DNA from 2 places in the Ureibacillus sp. FSL K6-2830 genome. Region 2 is predicted to be linked to the other one. Evidence: riboswitches for the same ligand, from Rfam matches in the RefSeq annotation. Region 2 holds a riboswitch; the other holds the start of a gene.
The links. Region 2 has a riboswitch for glycine ahead of gcvT (glycine cleavage system aminomethyltransferase GcvT). Riboswitches for the same ligand answer to the same signal wherever they lie in the genome.
Positions count from the first base shown of each region.

Region 1: linked by a shared signal. The riboswitch ahead of NSU17_RS05845 (ACT domain-containing protein) and the one ahead of gcvT (glycine cleavage system aminomethyltransferase GcvT) in region 2 are both predicted to bind glycine.

Region 1 is NZ_JBBOQR010000001.1:1,195,311-1,203,124, forward strand. It holds gene NSU17_RS05825 (class I SAM-dependent methyltransferase) at 1-180, shown strand, start outside; gene NSU17_RS05830 (hypothetical protein) at 192-353, opposite strand; gene NSU17_RS05835 (amino acid permease) at 686-2,080, shown strand; gene NSU17_RS05840 (YceI family protein) at 2,314-2,844, opposite strand; glycine riboswitch at 3,176-3,252, shown strand; gene NSU17_RS05845 (ACT domain-containing protein) at 3,326-3,604, shown strand; gene NSU17_RS05850 (PFL family protein) at 3,619-4,980, shown strand; gene NSU17_RS05855 (hypothetical protein) at 5,144-5,725, opposite strand; gene NSU17_RS05860 (rhodanese-like domain-containing protein) at 5,809-6,147, opposite strand; partial or broken gene NSU17_RS05865 (DinB family protein) at 6,168-6,308, opposite strand; gene epsC (serine O-acetyltransferase EpsC) at 6,361-7,254, opposite strand; gene NSU17_RS05875 (amino acid ABC transporter substrate-binding protein) at 7,465-7,647, opposite strand; gene NSU17_RS05880 (NADPH-dependent FMN reductase) at 7,782-7,814, opposite strand, start outside.
Region 2 is NZ_JBBOQR010000001.1:177,857-185,670, reverse strand. It holds gene comGB (competence type IV pilus assembly protein ComGB) at 1-884, shown strand, start outside; gene comGC (competence type IV pilus major pilin ComGC) at 898-1,203, shown strand; gene comGD (competence type IV pilus minor pilin ComGD) at 1,219-1,644, shown strand; gene NSU17_RS00915 (hypothetical protein) at 1,634-1,945, shown strand; gene comGF (competence type IV pilus minor pilin ComGF) at 1,918-2,367, shown strand; gene NSU17_RS00905 (shikimate kinase) at 2,554-3,066, shown strand; glycine riboswitch at 3,193-3,283, shown strand; glycine riboswitch at 3,287-3,367, shown strand; gene gcvT (glycine cleavage system aminomethyltransferase GcvT) at 3,456-4,556, shown strand; gene gcvPA (aminomethyl-transferring glycine dehydrogenase subunit GcvPA) at 4,577-5,923, shown strand; gene gcvPB (aminomethyl-transferring glycine dehydrogenase subunit GcvPB) at 5,916-7,379, shown strand; gene NSU17_RS00885 (rhodanese-like domain-containing protein) at 7,538-7,814, opposite strand, start outside.

The DNA of each region.
Region 1 (7,814 bases), 1.0 Mb from region 2:
ATCATGCTCTCAATCGAAGAGAAAAAGCGACCTGTGGACGTAATTTTATACTATCCATCAAATGACTACATCGATTATGTAAATCATTACACTCCTTTTGAAAAAGTAATGGAAATTCCCATTCCTACATTGCACGAAAAAAATTGGCAAGAACGTTTTATTATTTATCGATTAAACTAGGAGCCATTGTCTTAATGGCTTTTTTTCATTATTTTTTGCCGTTGTTTTAAGATAAATCCCCCAAAAATGACCGTGCATCCGACAATGGAAATAATTAATGCGAAGGCTGTCCATTTTGAAAAATAAACGCCAAATAGCAATAAAAATATCCCCATCCATATAAATATGTTCATATTTTGATTCTCCCTTTTCTAATAATGTTCTATCAAGTTAATTACACTTTCCCCATTGTATGAGAGAGCCTTACTAGATATACTTCACACGCTTTGAATATGTTTTTAAAACGCAGGACAACTTAATAAGGATGGGAATAATTTATATTATTATATTACAATAATATAAATTGATATAATAATCAGAAATTTGTTAATTAATTAAAGATTATAACTTTTCGATTCTTCAACACTTCAACGCGAAAAAGTGCTATACTTTATTCGATTTTATTTTTAAGTAATAAAAATCATTAATAAATGAATTATTATATCAAAATAGGATGGAATGAGCTATGAAAAATCAATTATTTCGAAAATTATCTTTAAGCGAATTATTGAATCAAAAAGGCACATCACAGTTTAATAAAACAATGAATTCATTTGATTTAATCGCTCTTGGTGTTGGAGCAGTTGTCGGAACAGGGATTTTCATTTTACCAGGTACTGTAGCTGCTGTTCATGCAGGCCCTGCCATCGTTTTCTCATTTATTTTGGCAGCAATTGTATGCGCTTTTTCAGCCTTATGTTATTCGGAATTGTCTTCATCGATTCCAGTAGCTGGTAGTGCCTATACATATTCCTATGTGATCTTTGGTGAGCTAATCGCTTGGATAATCGGATGGAGTCTTTTGCTTGAATATGGTTTAGCTGTTGCAGCAGTGGCAACTGGTTGGTCTGCTTACTTTCAATCTCTTGTTGAAGGATTTGGCATTCACGTGCCGCAAGCATTATCTGGCCCATTCAGTCCAGCAAACGGAACATATATCAATTTACCAGCCATTATAATTATTTTACTTTTAGCTTCCTTCCTATCTTTAGGAATGAAAGAGTCTAACCGATTAAATAAAATCATGGTTTTCATTAAACTAGGGATTATTTTACTCTTTATTCTTGTTGGAATGTTTTATGTGAAGCCTGACAACTGGCAACCATTTATGCCATTTGGTTTTGGTGGGATTTTATCAGGAGCGGCACTAGTAATCTTTGCTTATTTAGGTTTTGATGCGGTATCTTCCGCTGCTGAAGAGGTAAAAAATCCACAGCGAAACATGCCGATTGGAATTATCGGAACGCTCGTGATTTGTACAATTTTATATGTAGCCGTTTCCCTTGTGTTAACAGGGATGGTTCCATATAAAGAATTGAATGTAGGAAATCCTGTTGCTTATGCGATGGAAATGAAAAATCTTGATTGGGTATTTGGGGTTATTTCGCTCGGAGCAGTTATTAGTATGATGACGGTGATTTTCGTTATGCTTTACGGAGGTACTCGCTTAGTGTACTCCTTTGCTCGTGACGGAATGCTTCCAAAAGTGTTATCAGAAATTCACCCTCGCCGTAAAATCCCGTTAAAAAACACATGGATTTATGCAATATTTGTATCTTTATTCGCTGGTTTTATTCCGATTGATAAGTTGGCAGAACTTGTGAATATCGGTACATTGATTGCTTTTGCTGCTGTATCGATCGGCGTTATCTTTATTAGAAAAATGAAAATTGATGGATTAAAAGAAGGATTTAAAGTACCATTGTTCCCAATTGTGCCAATTCTTTCCTCCCTCCTTTGTATTTTCATGATCGTCCAATTATCTACATTCACAATGTTTACTTGTCTTATCTGGATGATTATTGGTTTATTAGTGTATTTTGTGTATGGAAGAACGCATAGTGTATTGAATAAAAAATAGGATCAAAAAGCTTGTTGCAATGAGTGCAACAAGCTTTTTTTCGCTTGAGCATCATTTTAAAACAATAAGCTTTTCCTTCATAATTAATAAAAGTTCTCTATTGAGTCAACACCTTTGCGACTAGGATATGTTTCCCGCCGGAGCAATGATCGGTAAAAGAAAAATTTTTATCAAAAAGTAAGGGTGACTGGAAAGTTTTCGCTTTCTAGACACCCTCTTCTTCCCCCCACTTATTAGCTTGCAGGGTTCACTTCTAATTCTGCTTTTATTTTAATATCTTTTCCTACCAATACGCCACCTGTTTCAAGGGCAGCGTTCCATGTAAGACCGAATTCTTCACGGTTGATTTTTGCTTCCGCTTCGAATCCGTAAACTTCCACGCCCCAAGGGTTTTTCCCTTTACCATTGTACTCCACTTCGAATGTGACTGGTTTTGTTACATCTTTAATTGTTAAATCCCCTGTCACTTCATATTCGTTATCATCTGTTTTCGTAATCATTTTGGATTGGAACGTAATTGTTGGATATTTTTCCGCATCAAAAAAGTCTGCAGATTTTAAATGATTATCGCGATCTTCTGATTTTGTATTAATGCTCGCAACATCAAAGGTAAATGCAATTGTAGCAGTTGTCAGATCCGTTAAATCTTCCGCTTCAATTTCAGCCGTATAAGAATCAAAATGCCCTCTCACCTTTGACACCATCATATGCTTTACTTCAAAACCAATTTCTGAGTGTGATTTGTCAACAACCCACTTCGCCATTTTCATACCTCCCATATTATCCTATTTTGAATTCAAGATATATATGATTATTTTATTTTGAATTAATTTATTTTGAATTCGAGATAAATATATCATGCACTTATTTTTTTGTCAATCCTTCCATTTATGAATCTCATGTTTTATTTCATATATTCCCTCTTCTTTACGAAAAAAACATTTAATCTACATTTTGAATCATAGATTGAATTTTCCTTTTTATGAAAAATTTCAATATATTTTTTGTTGACCAATTGTTCCAAAGGTGTTAGTATCTTTTAGTATTGGAACTGAATAGGTGTAGCGATGAATGCTGTGGGTAAAACTACACGCAGGAGCAGCTTCTGGAGAGACCACGTTTTGTGGCGCCGAAGGATTCACAATCTCAGGCAAAAGGACAGAAGAATGATAAACCTTATTATTCTTTTGTGTTTGAGATTGGGAAGCCAATCTCTTTTTTATTACATCAATTGAGGTGAAACAAATGAGTGAACGTAGAAAAGCAATTGTAAGTGTCATTGGAAAAGATCAAGTTGGCATTATCGCTAAAGTAACGACTGTGATTGCAGATCGAAACATCAACATTTTAGATATCAGCCAAACGATTTTACAAGATTTCTTCACAATGATGATGGTGATTGATGTGACCGATTTACCTAATCTTGAAACTCTACAACAAGAACTTAATGAACTTGGTCAATCAATTGGCGTTGTCATTACTGTACAACTTGAAGAAATTTTCCAAGCAATGCATCGTGTGTGAAAGGACGTGCAAATATGAATTTTGAAATTCAAGAAATGATGGAAACCATCCGAATGGTTCGAACTGAAAACTTGGATATCCGTACAGTTACGATGGGGATTAATCTCAGAGACTGTGCAGATTCCGATTTCGATAAAATGAATCAAAAAATTTATGATAAAATCACTCGCTACGCAAAAGATTTAAAAACAACTGCTGAAAAAGTGGAGAAAGAGTATGGCATCCCTATTATTAATAAACGTATTGCCGTGACCCCAATTGCAGATCTTCTAGGCAATGCAACAAAAGATCAAGCAGTGGAACTTGCCAAAACATTAGACCGTGCTGCTGTAACCCTCGGTATTGACTTTATCGGTGGATTTTCGGCCCTTGTGCATAAAGGAATTGCGAAGGGAGACCAAGTATTATTTGATGCCCTACCAGAAGCTCTAGCAGTCACGGAGCGAGTTTGTGCATCCGTTTCTGTTGGAACAACAAAAGCCGGCATCAATATGGATGCAGTTCGTCAATTAGGTGAAATCATTAAAGAAACAGCAGAGCTTACAAAAGATAAATCGGGTCTCGGCTGTGCAAAGCTTGTTGTGTTCTGCAACCCTGTAGAAGATAATCCGTTTATGGCAGGAGCTTTCCTCGGATCCGGTGAAGGAGAAGTTGTGTTGAATGTCGGAGTTTCCGGGCCAGGAGTTGTGTTAAATGCACTAAAGCGTTATCCAGATGCTGACTTAGGTGAAGTGGCAGATATTATTAAGAAAACCGCATTTAAAATTACCCGCGCTGGTGAATTAATTGGCCGAGAAGTAGCAAAACGCTTAGGGGTCCCATTCGGCATTATGGATTTGTCACTGGCACCAACAAATGCGATGAACGACAGTGTTGCTGAAATCTTAGAAGAAATTGGTTTGGAACGTGTTGGTACACACGGCACAATCGCCGCCCTTGCATTAATGAACGATGCAGTGAAAAAAGGCGGAGCGATGGCTTCTTCCTATGTGGGTGGATTAAGCGGTGCCTTCATCCCAGTTAGTGAAGATAACGGCATGATTCGTGGTATTGAAGAAGGTGCTCTAAGCTTATCAAAGTTGGAAGCGATGACATGCGTATGTTCAGTAGGGCTTGATATGATTGCCATTACGGGAGACGCACCTGCTAGTACCATTTCTGCAATGATTGCAGATGAAGCGGCTATTGGTATGATTAATAAAAAGACAACAGCCGTTCGCGTCATCCCTGTGCCTGGCGCAAAAGAAGGCGAAATGGTGGAATTTGGCGGCCTGCTTGGACGAGCACCTGTGATGGGCGTAAATCCATTTAGCTCTGAAAAAATCATCCGCCGAGGTGGACGCATTCCAGCTCCACTACAAGCGTTGGGGAATTAATTGATATAAGTGATAGAGCGAATGTAGAAAGTGATGAAGAGATCAGCTTTCTCATTCGCTCTTTTACTTGGCTATTATGAAATTGATCGATTGACTATTATGTTTACAGGTTTGGCTATTATCCCTTGATGATTGACTATTATTGTCATGACTTTGGCTATTATCACATGACCCGAAAGCCATTTTTTGTCGATTGGCCATTATATTCGCAAGTTTGACTATTATCTTCCGGAGCTTGACTATTATCAGCTCGATTCTGACTATTATCTCTCTTTTCAAGTGTAGATTTTTTTCGATTGACTATTATGTTCACAAATTTGGCTATTATCCCTTGATGATTGACTATTATTGTCATGACTTTGACTATTATCACATGACCCGAAAGCCATTTTTTTGTCGATTGGCCATTATATACGCAAGTTTGACTATTATCTTTTGGAGCTTGACTATTATCAGCTCGATTCTGACTATTATCTCTCTTTTCAAGTGTAGATTTTTTTCGATTGACTATTATGTTCACAAATTTGGCCATTATCTCTTGATGATTGACTATTATTGTCATGACTTTGACTATTATCACATGACCCGATATCCTTTTTTGGTTGATTGCCAATTTCACTCTTAGTGGATATCTTGTAATACTAAAGATGAAATGGGCGCGCCAAAATAATAAACTATCCTGCCAAAGTGCTTCCAAGACAGGATAGCATATCCTCCTTTCAGATACATTAACTTCTATCCTCAATGTAAATCCACCAAAAAAGCAAACTTTTCAGAAAGCCAATCCAATACCCACAGCTACTATACAACATTAAAACGTCTTACGACTTACTTCTTTATATAATCCTTCCAAGCTGTGAGTCCCCCATCTAATACAACTACATCATAATCATGTTTGGATAGAATGTTTGCACATTTTGTTGCAGAATTGCCTGTTGTGCAAGTGACAATGATTTCGCCTTTCTCAGGTAAAGCTGATATGTTTTTATCTTGATTATGTTCTAACTCGAAAATCTCTGTTTTATGGATATTAAGTGATTGGATGTTTTCCCCTTCAATATGGAAGGTATTATATTTCTCTTGATCTCGAACATCTAAAATCGTGAGTTGCTCACCTTGCTGCATTCTTTGAAACAATTCTTCTGGTGAAATTTTTTTCAATGCCATCTTAAAAACCTCCTATGAAATTATAGTGGTGGTTCCTCTACTCCTAGATTAATCCAATCTTCTTTCGGCGGCCCATAAACGCCAAACGGTTTTAGCCCTGCTTGTATCATTAGTCCTGTTGCTTGTCCACGAAGATGAATAATGTGTTTAATAAGTCCCATGAAGGTATAAAAATCCCTTAAGCAATCATGTTTGCTTAAGGGATAGACAATCCTATTCTTTTTTCTGCTTAATATTTGGAAGCGGTTGGGAGTTGTAAATTCTTGAATATGGTGGAACGGATTGAGTTAACCAAATGTTACCGCCAATGACGGAATCATGTCCGATTTTCGTATCTCCACCTAGAATTGTTGCTCCCGCGTAAATCACTACATTATCCCCAATGTCTGGGTGACGTTTAATTCCTTTAATCGGGTTTCCATTTTCATCTAACGGGAAGCTTTTTGCCCCAATCGTTACACCTTGATAGATTTTAACATTTTTACCAATTGTGCTTGTTTCTCCAATCACCACACCTGTTCCGTGGTCAATGAAGAAGTACTCGCCAATTTTTGCTCCTGGATGAATATCAATACCTGTTAAACTATGAGCATGCTCTGACATAATTCTTGGGATAATTGGAACGCCTGCTTGGTATAATTCGTGAGCTATCCTATGTATCGTAATGGCTGTAATGGATGGATAGCTGAATAAAATTTCTTCTAATGATAAAGCTGCAGGGTCTCCATTGTAAGCCGCTTGAATATCCGTTTGTAGAATTTCACGAATTTCAGGTAATTTGTTGAGTAAATCCACAACGATTTCTTCTGCTCTTACTTCCGGTTGGCTTTCTCCATTATTTTTGAGCACTTTCGAAATGATATCTTTTAAATCTAGTGCAGTTGATCTTAATAGATTCCCAATGTTTGTCTCAATGCGCAATTCGTCTTTAAAGGTGTCGCAAAAACAAGGGTATAACACTTTACGGAAGTTCTTCAAAATTTTAATAATCTTTTCTTGCCCTTCAAAGCCGATAGATTGTTCAATTGGAAAGTGTTGTTTATGAACATCGAGCAATGAATTGGCGATGTTTGGTACACCATTGTTTAACCATTCATCTAATTTCAATGAATCCACCACCCTATTTTTTTTCGAAGGAAAGGAAAGGAACCCCTTTGCTAGTAAATTCTTTTTCCTTAGATTTTATTTATTGCTATCATATAAAACTTGCACTAGGTTTATCAACTATCTTGATTTTTTCATAAAATTTGACAATTAGAAAACTATTGATAGACTAAAAACTTGCTGGATAAACACTCCAGTAAGCATTTTTTAACATTATTCAACTTTGCTTTCAACTACTACAGCATCCGCCTTGATTGTTTCACCGAAAGCAGGTTTTAATGTTTCTTCATATGCTTTTGTAAAGAATTTTTCTTCATATAAACTTTCAATTTCTTCATTTAACCATTCTAATAATTCTGCATTTCCTTTTTTAACAGCTGGAGCGATACAATCCAATTCACCTAAAGTAGGTAATTGCTTAAAAAAATCGCAGTTGCTATCTATTTACCTAATAAAGCTCCCCCTCCTAACAGCTTTCTTCGCTATAAAAAATCTGCTCCATTGTATGAACTGAAGCAGATTTTATAAAGTTAATAGTTATTGCGAATTGTTTTTAAAGCTTT
Region 2 (7,814 bases):
TATTACAACAACAGTTCAATAACGGTTCATCGGCAGTGGATATTTTACAACAACTTTCAATTCCAAAACATTTTTTATTATTGATAGCTATTGCAGAAGAAAAAGGGGATTTGGCTGAATCATTGCACCACGTAAGTAAGCAAATAAAATTTCAAGAAGATACGCAGCGGAAAATTATGAAGTTGCTAATGTATCCCGCTTTCTTGATGATTTTATTAACAATGGTTTTTATATTGTTTCGAAGTTATTTTTTACCAAACATAGAGCAACTCGTGATTTCGAATCATTCAGAAAAGGTCAATAGTATAAACTTCGCTGTTGTATTGCTTCATATACCAGATTTTCTCATACTCCTATTCATTATTTCGTTATTCTTGATATTTATTTCAATTCATTCCATTCGAAAAAAAGAAATCGCTCATCAACTAAACATCATTATGAAAATCCCTATAGTGAAGTATGTTTATCAAGTGAATTTAACAAGACAATTCTCTCATTTGCTTGGAAGTTTATTAGTATCAGGTATATCACTTCAACAAGCATTGTCTATTTTAGAACAACAACAAATAAGTCGCCACTTATCATATATCACAGCACTATTGAAACAAAGGGTGAAGTTCGGTGATTCATTGTCAGAGGCTGTGAAGATACTTCAACTGTTTATGCCAAAGTTTGATGAATTGATTCAACACGGTGAAAAAAATGGATACTTAGGCCGGGAAATGCTCATATTCAGCGAATTGCTAAATGAGAGGATCCAATCGACCATCAAATTTTGCTTGGCGAGCATTCAACCTCTTTTCTTTATTTTGATAGCGATATGCATTGTTGCAGCGTATTTAAGTATACTGCTGCCGATGTATGACTTAGTCGAAATCATGTAATAGAGGTGAAATCATGAAAAATCAAAAAGGTTTTACGTTAATTGAGATGTTAATTGTGCTATTTATTATATCTATCTTAATATTAGTAACTGTTCCAAACGTAACGAAACATCGGAATACGATTGATGATAAAGGTTGTGAAGCATATATCCGCATGGTACAAGGGCAGGTAGAATCATACAAAATTGAATACAAAACCATCCCTACATTAGATCAGTTAGTAAACAAGGGATACTTAAGAGAGGGGATGGATAAATGTCCGAATGGCAAGGGATTTACCATTGAGACGGATGGAACTGTGACATTAATCAATCAATAAAGGAGCATAGAGCTATTGAAAGAACAGGGGTATACGCTATTAGAAATATTATTCGTTTTAATGATTGTCGTATTGGTTGGTATGTTAGGGACAACCTTTTCTTTTAAAATGACAGAAAAAATGGTTGTGGAACAGTTTTTCCACCAATTTACATTAGACATTCAAATGGCACAAATGCTGGCCTTGGAAAAGCAAAGGAGCTGTTTTGTTTCTTTTGTAAATCAAGATACTTATAGAATATACCATCAACTAGATGAAGTGATTTTAGAGAGAAAACTACCGGAAATCATTGAGTTTGATCAGTATAGTAATTTATTAACTCTTCGAATTGATCCAGATGGAAATGTAAAAAATTTTGGGAAATTCACTTTTTACACTCCTTTCGGACAAAAACATATTGTCATTAATATCAATAAAGGACGAATTCGTTATGTGGAATGAAAAGGGGACTTCCATGTTAGAATCGTTGCTAACGCTTATGATTATTATAGTAGCCATAAGTTTTATTCCGTTCATTTTTCAACTTCAGCATTCTCTATACAATCAATCGTTGGAATTACATGCATCCCAAGTGGCCTATGAAGCAGTTATTATTGCTAAAAATACCGGTATTTTCGAAGGGAAAAAATGGATCGACAACGTAGAATATGCTTGGTATTTTCAAACAGATGCGGTTTGTGTACGATTTAACAATTTAGATGGGGTACGATACAAATGCATCAATGGCGATGGCGAATTGTAAGAAGTGGAAATGGATTTACATTTATCGAGGCGCTGTTTCAATTGGTGATTTTTTCGTTACTCGCTCAAGTAATTTTTATTTTTTATCTATTAATTCAACAATGGCACAACACGATCGTGGCAGAAGAACAAATTAAATGGGAAATCTTTATTCATGATTTACAACAATATTTGCTTGATGCAGAGGATATTTATATAATGAATAATTCATTATATATCATAGACTCTTCCACAAAAACGATAAAAATAAACAAGATTACAGATGTGATTCGTTTGCAAATCAATGATCAAGGTTATGTGCCACTATTAATTGGTATTCGGCATGCCGAGTTTTCCCTTTCAAACAATATTGTAACGATAAAAGTAGAATTCTTGAATGGTATTGTAAAGGAGAGAGCGTTACTTGTACAATATCATAAATAACGAAAAAGGCATGATATTTCCCGTTGCCATTGTCTTTTTGTTTTTTCTTATCACTGTTGTAATTTTTTACAGTTCAACCTACTTAACTCAATTTTCTATTATAAATTCATTGGAAAACATAAACATTCGTGCTACGATAAATTTACTTGGAGAAACCGCAGAGTTTTAGTAGAAAGGTGTCTAATTATGCGAAAGATTTACTTAGTAGGGTTTATGGGGTGCGGAAAAAGTGCAGTCGGACGCCAATTAAGCTATGCCCTACGATTGCCCTTTTATGATATGGATAAAGAAATCGTCAGACAACAAGGCATGTCGATTCCAGAAATTTTTGAAAAGTTTGGAGAAGAATATTTTAGAAATTTAGAAACTGAATTTTTAAAAAACTTTCGTGACGAAGCTTGCATTATTGCGACTGGTGGCGGCGTTCCAATGAGACAAGAAAATCGACAAATAATGAGAAGAACAGGTTTAATCTTTTTTCTTGATGCATCATTTGAAGACATTTATAAAAGAATAAAAAATGACAAAAATCGACCAATTGCACAACGTTCGACTAAAAAAGAACTGGAACGACTATATTATTATAGGAGAAAATTTTATAAAAGAGCCGCTCACATCCGTGTCCTTACAAAAGATCGAACAATTCGCCAAGTGGTAAATTATATTGCTTTTCAAGTGAATCGACTAAAAGGCGAATGATAAGGTGTTGTTGTTTAAAAATGTTCGTTTTTTTAAGGAGTTTTAAAAAATGATTGCCTTCTATTACGTTCAATGTTAGGATATAGGCAAAGATGTCTGTTTGTTGAAAAATTTCATATGGTGCGGATGATTGTGCGGGGAGAGAACGTTTTTACGTCGCCGAAGGAGCAAGTAGTAGAACTATGAATCTCTCAGGCAAAAAGACTCGTACGGGACGCAACTCTGGAGAGTGCTGAATAACAGCCACCCAAGGGGAAAGCCTATTTTATAATAGGTGTAACTTTCAGGTGCAAGGACAGAGAATTCCTTTAAAAAGGGGATTTTCTGTCCTTTTTGCCTAGTTTAAAGATATTGGTAGTAAATTGTTAATTAATGAGGGAGGTTTCACGATGGGAGAATTAAAGAGAACACCATTATTTGACGAATATGCGAAATATGGTGCAAAAACGATTGATTTTGGTGGATGGGAATTACCCGTTCAATTTTCATCAATAAAGGATGAACATGAAGCTGTAAGAAATCGTGCTGGACTTTTCGATGTATCCCATATGGGAGAAATTCTTGTAAAAGGGAAAGATGTTCTCGGCTATCTTCAAAAATTATTGTCCAATGACATTTCAAAAATTCCAGTTGGCGGCGCACAATATAATGTAATGTGCTATGAAAATGGTGGGGTGGTAGATGATTTAATCGTCTATAATCTTGGCGATGACCAATACTTGCTTGTTGTCAATGCGGCAAATATTGAAAAAGACTTTGAATGGATGAAAAAGCATGCAGAAGGCGATGTAACGATTATAAATCAATCAGATGAATATGCCTTAATTGCACTTCAAGGACCTCTATCAGAAAAAATCTTGCAAACATTAACAGATGTGAACTTATCTGAATTAAAACCATTCCAATTTAAAGCATCTGTTCAAGTTAGTGGTTATTCTGTATTGTTATCACGCAGCGGATATACAGGTGAAGACGGCTTCGAATTATACGGGGAGCCAAATTCAATTGTAGCATTGTGGAATAAACTATTAGAAGCAGGAAAAGAAGATGGATTGATACCATGCGGCCTTGGAGCACGTGATACGTTGCGTTTTGAAGCATGCTTACCGCTTTATGGACAAGAATTATCAGAAAATATTTCTCCATTAGAAGCAGGCATCGGCTTTGCAGTAAAACTTCAAAAAGATGCGGATTTCATCGGTAAAGAAGCTCTTAAAAACCAAAAAGAACAAGGGCTTTCAAGAAAACTGGTTGGTATTGAAATGATTGATAAAGGGATTCCTCGCCATGGCTATAAAGTATTTAAAGGCGACACTGAAATTGGAGAAGTTACAACTGGTACACAAATCCCTAGTACGAAACGTAATTTAGGACTTGCTTTATTAGATATTCAATATACTGAAATTGGTACAGAAGTGGAAGTAGAAATACGCAATAAAAAGGTAAAAGCACATGTTGTGCCGAAGCCATTTTATAAACGTGAAAAATAAAAATTAATGGAGGTCAAACAATGAAGCATCGTTATCTTCCAATTACGGAACAAGACAAACAAGAAATGCTCTCTACCATTGGAGTAGAAAGCATTGATGAATTATTTGCGGATATTCCTGAAGAGGTGCGTTTTAAAGGGCTTTATAATATTAAAGAAGCAGCATCTGAATCTGCGCTATTAAAAGAACTAAAAGCTTTAGCAGATAAAAATATCAACACTGAAACAGCTGTTTCATTCTTAGGTGCAGGTGTATACAATCACTACAAACCTGTTATTGTGGACCACGTTATTTCTCGGTCTGAATTCTATACTGCTTATACACCATATCAACCGGAAATTTCACAAGGTGAATTACAAGCTATTTTTGAATTCCAAACAATGATTGCCGAATTAACAGGTATGGATTTAGCAAACTCTTCCATGTATGATGGCGGAACAGCGCTTGCAGAAGCAGGGATGCTTGCTGCCGGCTCAACAAGACGTAAAAAATTGTTAGTATCTGAAGCAATCCATCCTGAATATCGTACTGTTGTAGAAACTTATGCATATGGCCAATCAATCGAAGTAGTAAATGTGCCAATGAAAGATGGAGTTACAGATATTGAAGCATTAAAAGGTATGATTGATCAAGATACTGCGGCTGTCATGGTTCAGTATCCTAACTTCTTCGGTCAAATTGAAGACTTGAAAACAATGGGTGAGCTTGTACATGAAGCGAAAGGATTATTCATTGTTTCTGCAAACCCATTAGCATTAGGTGTGTTAACGCCTCCTGGAAAACTTGGAGCTGACATTACTGTAGGGGATGCACAACCATTTGGTATTCCTGAAAGTTTTGGAGGACCACACTGCGGTTATTTTGCTACGACTTCAAAATTAATGCGTAAAGTGCCTGGCCGTTTAGTAGGACAAACAGTAGACCAAGACGGACGTCGCGGTTTCGTATTAACATTACAAGCTCGCGAACAACATATTCGCCGTGAAAAAGCAACTTCTAACATTTGTTCGAATCAAGCATTGCTTGCTCTTGCTGCATCCGTTACTATGACAGCTTTAGGTAAACGCGGTATTCAAGAAATGGCAAAGCAAAACATCGTGAAAACTCGTTATGCAAAAACAGCGTTTGAGCAAGCTGGATTTACAGTTCCATTCCAAGGTGCTCACTTCAACGAAATCGTTGTAAAAGTAAACAAACCAGTGAGTGAATTAAACAAAAGATTATTAGAAAAAGGCATTATCGGTGGTTATGATTTAGGCCGCGATTATCCTGAACTTGAAAACCATGTGCTTATTGCCGTAACAGAATTGCATACGAAAGAAGAAATTGATCAATTAGTGCAAGAAATGGGGGCTTACAATGCATAACGAAAATCAACCGCTCATTTTTGAATTATCGAAGGAAGGACGCATTGGCTACAGTTTGCCAGAATTAGATGTGCCAGAGGTAGAATTATCAGAATTAGTTCCACAAGAATATTTACGTGAAGAACCTGCTGAATTACCGGAAGTTTCAGAATTGGATATTATGCGCCACTATACAGCATTATCTCGCCGCAATCATGGCGTAGATTCCGGATTTTATCCACTAGGTTCTTGTACGATGAAATACAATCCAAAAATTAATGAAGAAGTTGCCCGCTTCTCTGGATTCGCGAATATTCACCCGTTACAAGACGAGTCAACAGTTCAAGGTGCAATGGAATTAATGTACGAACTTCAAACAGCTTTAAAAGAAATTACAGGTATGGATGAAGTTACATTACAACCTGCTGCGGGTGCGCATGGAGAATGGACAGCATTAATGATGATTCGTGCTTTCCATGAAGCAAATGGGGAAGGTCATCGTAATAAAGTAATCGTTCCAGACTCTGCACACGGAACAAACCCAGCTAGTGCTACTGTTGCTGGATTTGAAACAATTACAGTAAAATCGGATGAAAATGGTTTAGTTGACTTGGAAGATTTACGTCGAGTAGTTGGGGAAGATACAGCGGCACTTATGCTGACAAATCCAAATACGCTCGGGCTATTTGAAGAGCACATCATTGAAATTGCGGATATCGTGCATAGCGTGGGCGGCAAAGTGTATTATGATGGAGCCAACCTAAATGCGATCATGTCGAAAGTTCGTCCGGGAGATATGGGATTTGACTGTGTACACTTGAATTTACACAAAACATTCACAGGTCCACACGGCGGTGGAGGTCCTGGTTCTGGTCCTGTAGGGGTAAAAGCAGATTTAATTCCATTCTTGCCGAAACCAGTATTAGTGAAAAAAGAAGATGGCACGTTCCATTTTGATTATGATCGTCCACAATCCATTGGCCGTGTAAAACCATTCTACGGAAACTTCGGCATCAATGTGCGTGCTTATACGTATATTCGTTCAATGGGTCCTGAAGGATTAAAATTAGTAACAGAATATGCAGTATTAAATGCGAACTACATGATGCGCAAACTACAACCTTACTTTGACCTTCCTTATGATCGTCATTGTAAACACGAATTTGTTTTATCCGGTCGACGTCAAAAGAAACTGGGTGTTCGTACGTTGGATATTGCGAAACGACTACTTGATTTCGGTTATCATCCACCAACAATTTACTTCCCATTAAATGTGGAAGAGGGGATGATGATTGAGCCTACAGAAACAGAATCGAAAGAAACTTTAGATGCGTTCTGTGATGCACTGATTCAAATCGCAAAAGAAGCGGAAGAGAATCCGTCTATTGTACAAGAAGCACCACATACAACTGTTGTGAGTCGATTAGATGAAACTCAAGCTGCTAGAAATCCAATTTTGCGTTATCAAAAACAATAGCGTTCACAATAAAAATATCCATGAGTGCATCTCATGGATATTTTTTACTACTTTTAAAACTAGCTATTTTAAAGATGATATATGACATGAGTAAAATATCATAAATGTTGTTGGCGAATCATGTCATTTCTTTAAATATAGGAATTTCAACAGGCAAACTAATTTTTTGTTTTAATTTTACCAGTCCAAGTTTTGAAACCGCCTTGAAGTTGATACAATTGATTGTAACCTTTTTTCTTTAAGAAAAGAGCTGCCCTAGAACTTCTTGTCATATTTTGACAATATAAATATACAGGAAGATCTGGACGAATTTCTTTGTAACGTTGACGCAATTGAGAAAAAGGAATATTACGTGCACCTAAAATGTGACCAGAATCAAATTCTTTTGTTTCTCGAACATCGATTAATTGAGCTTTTCGATATCCTTTAATAAAT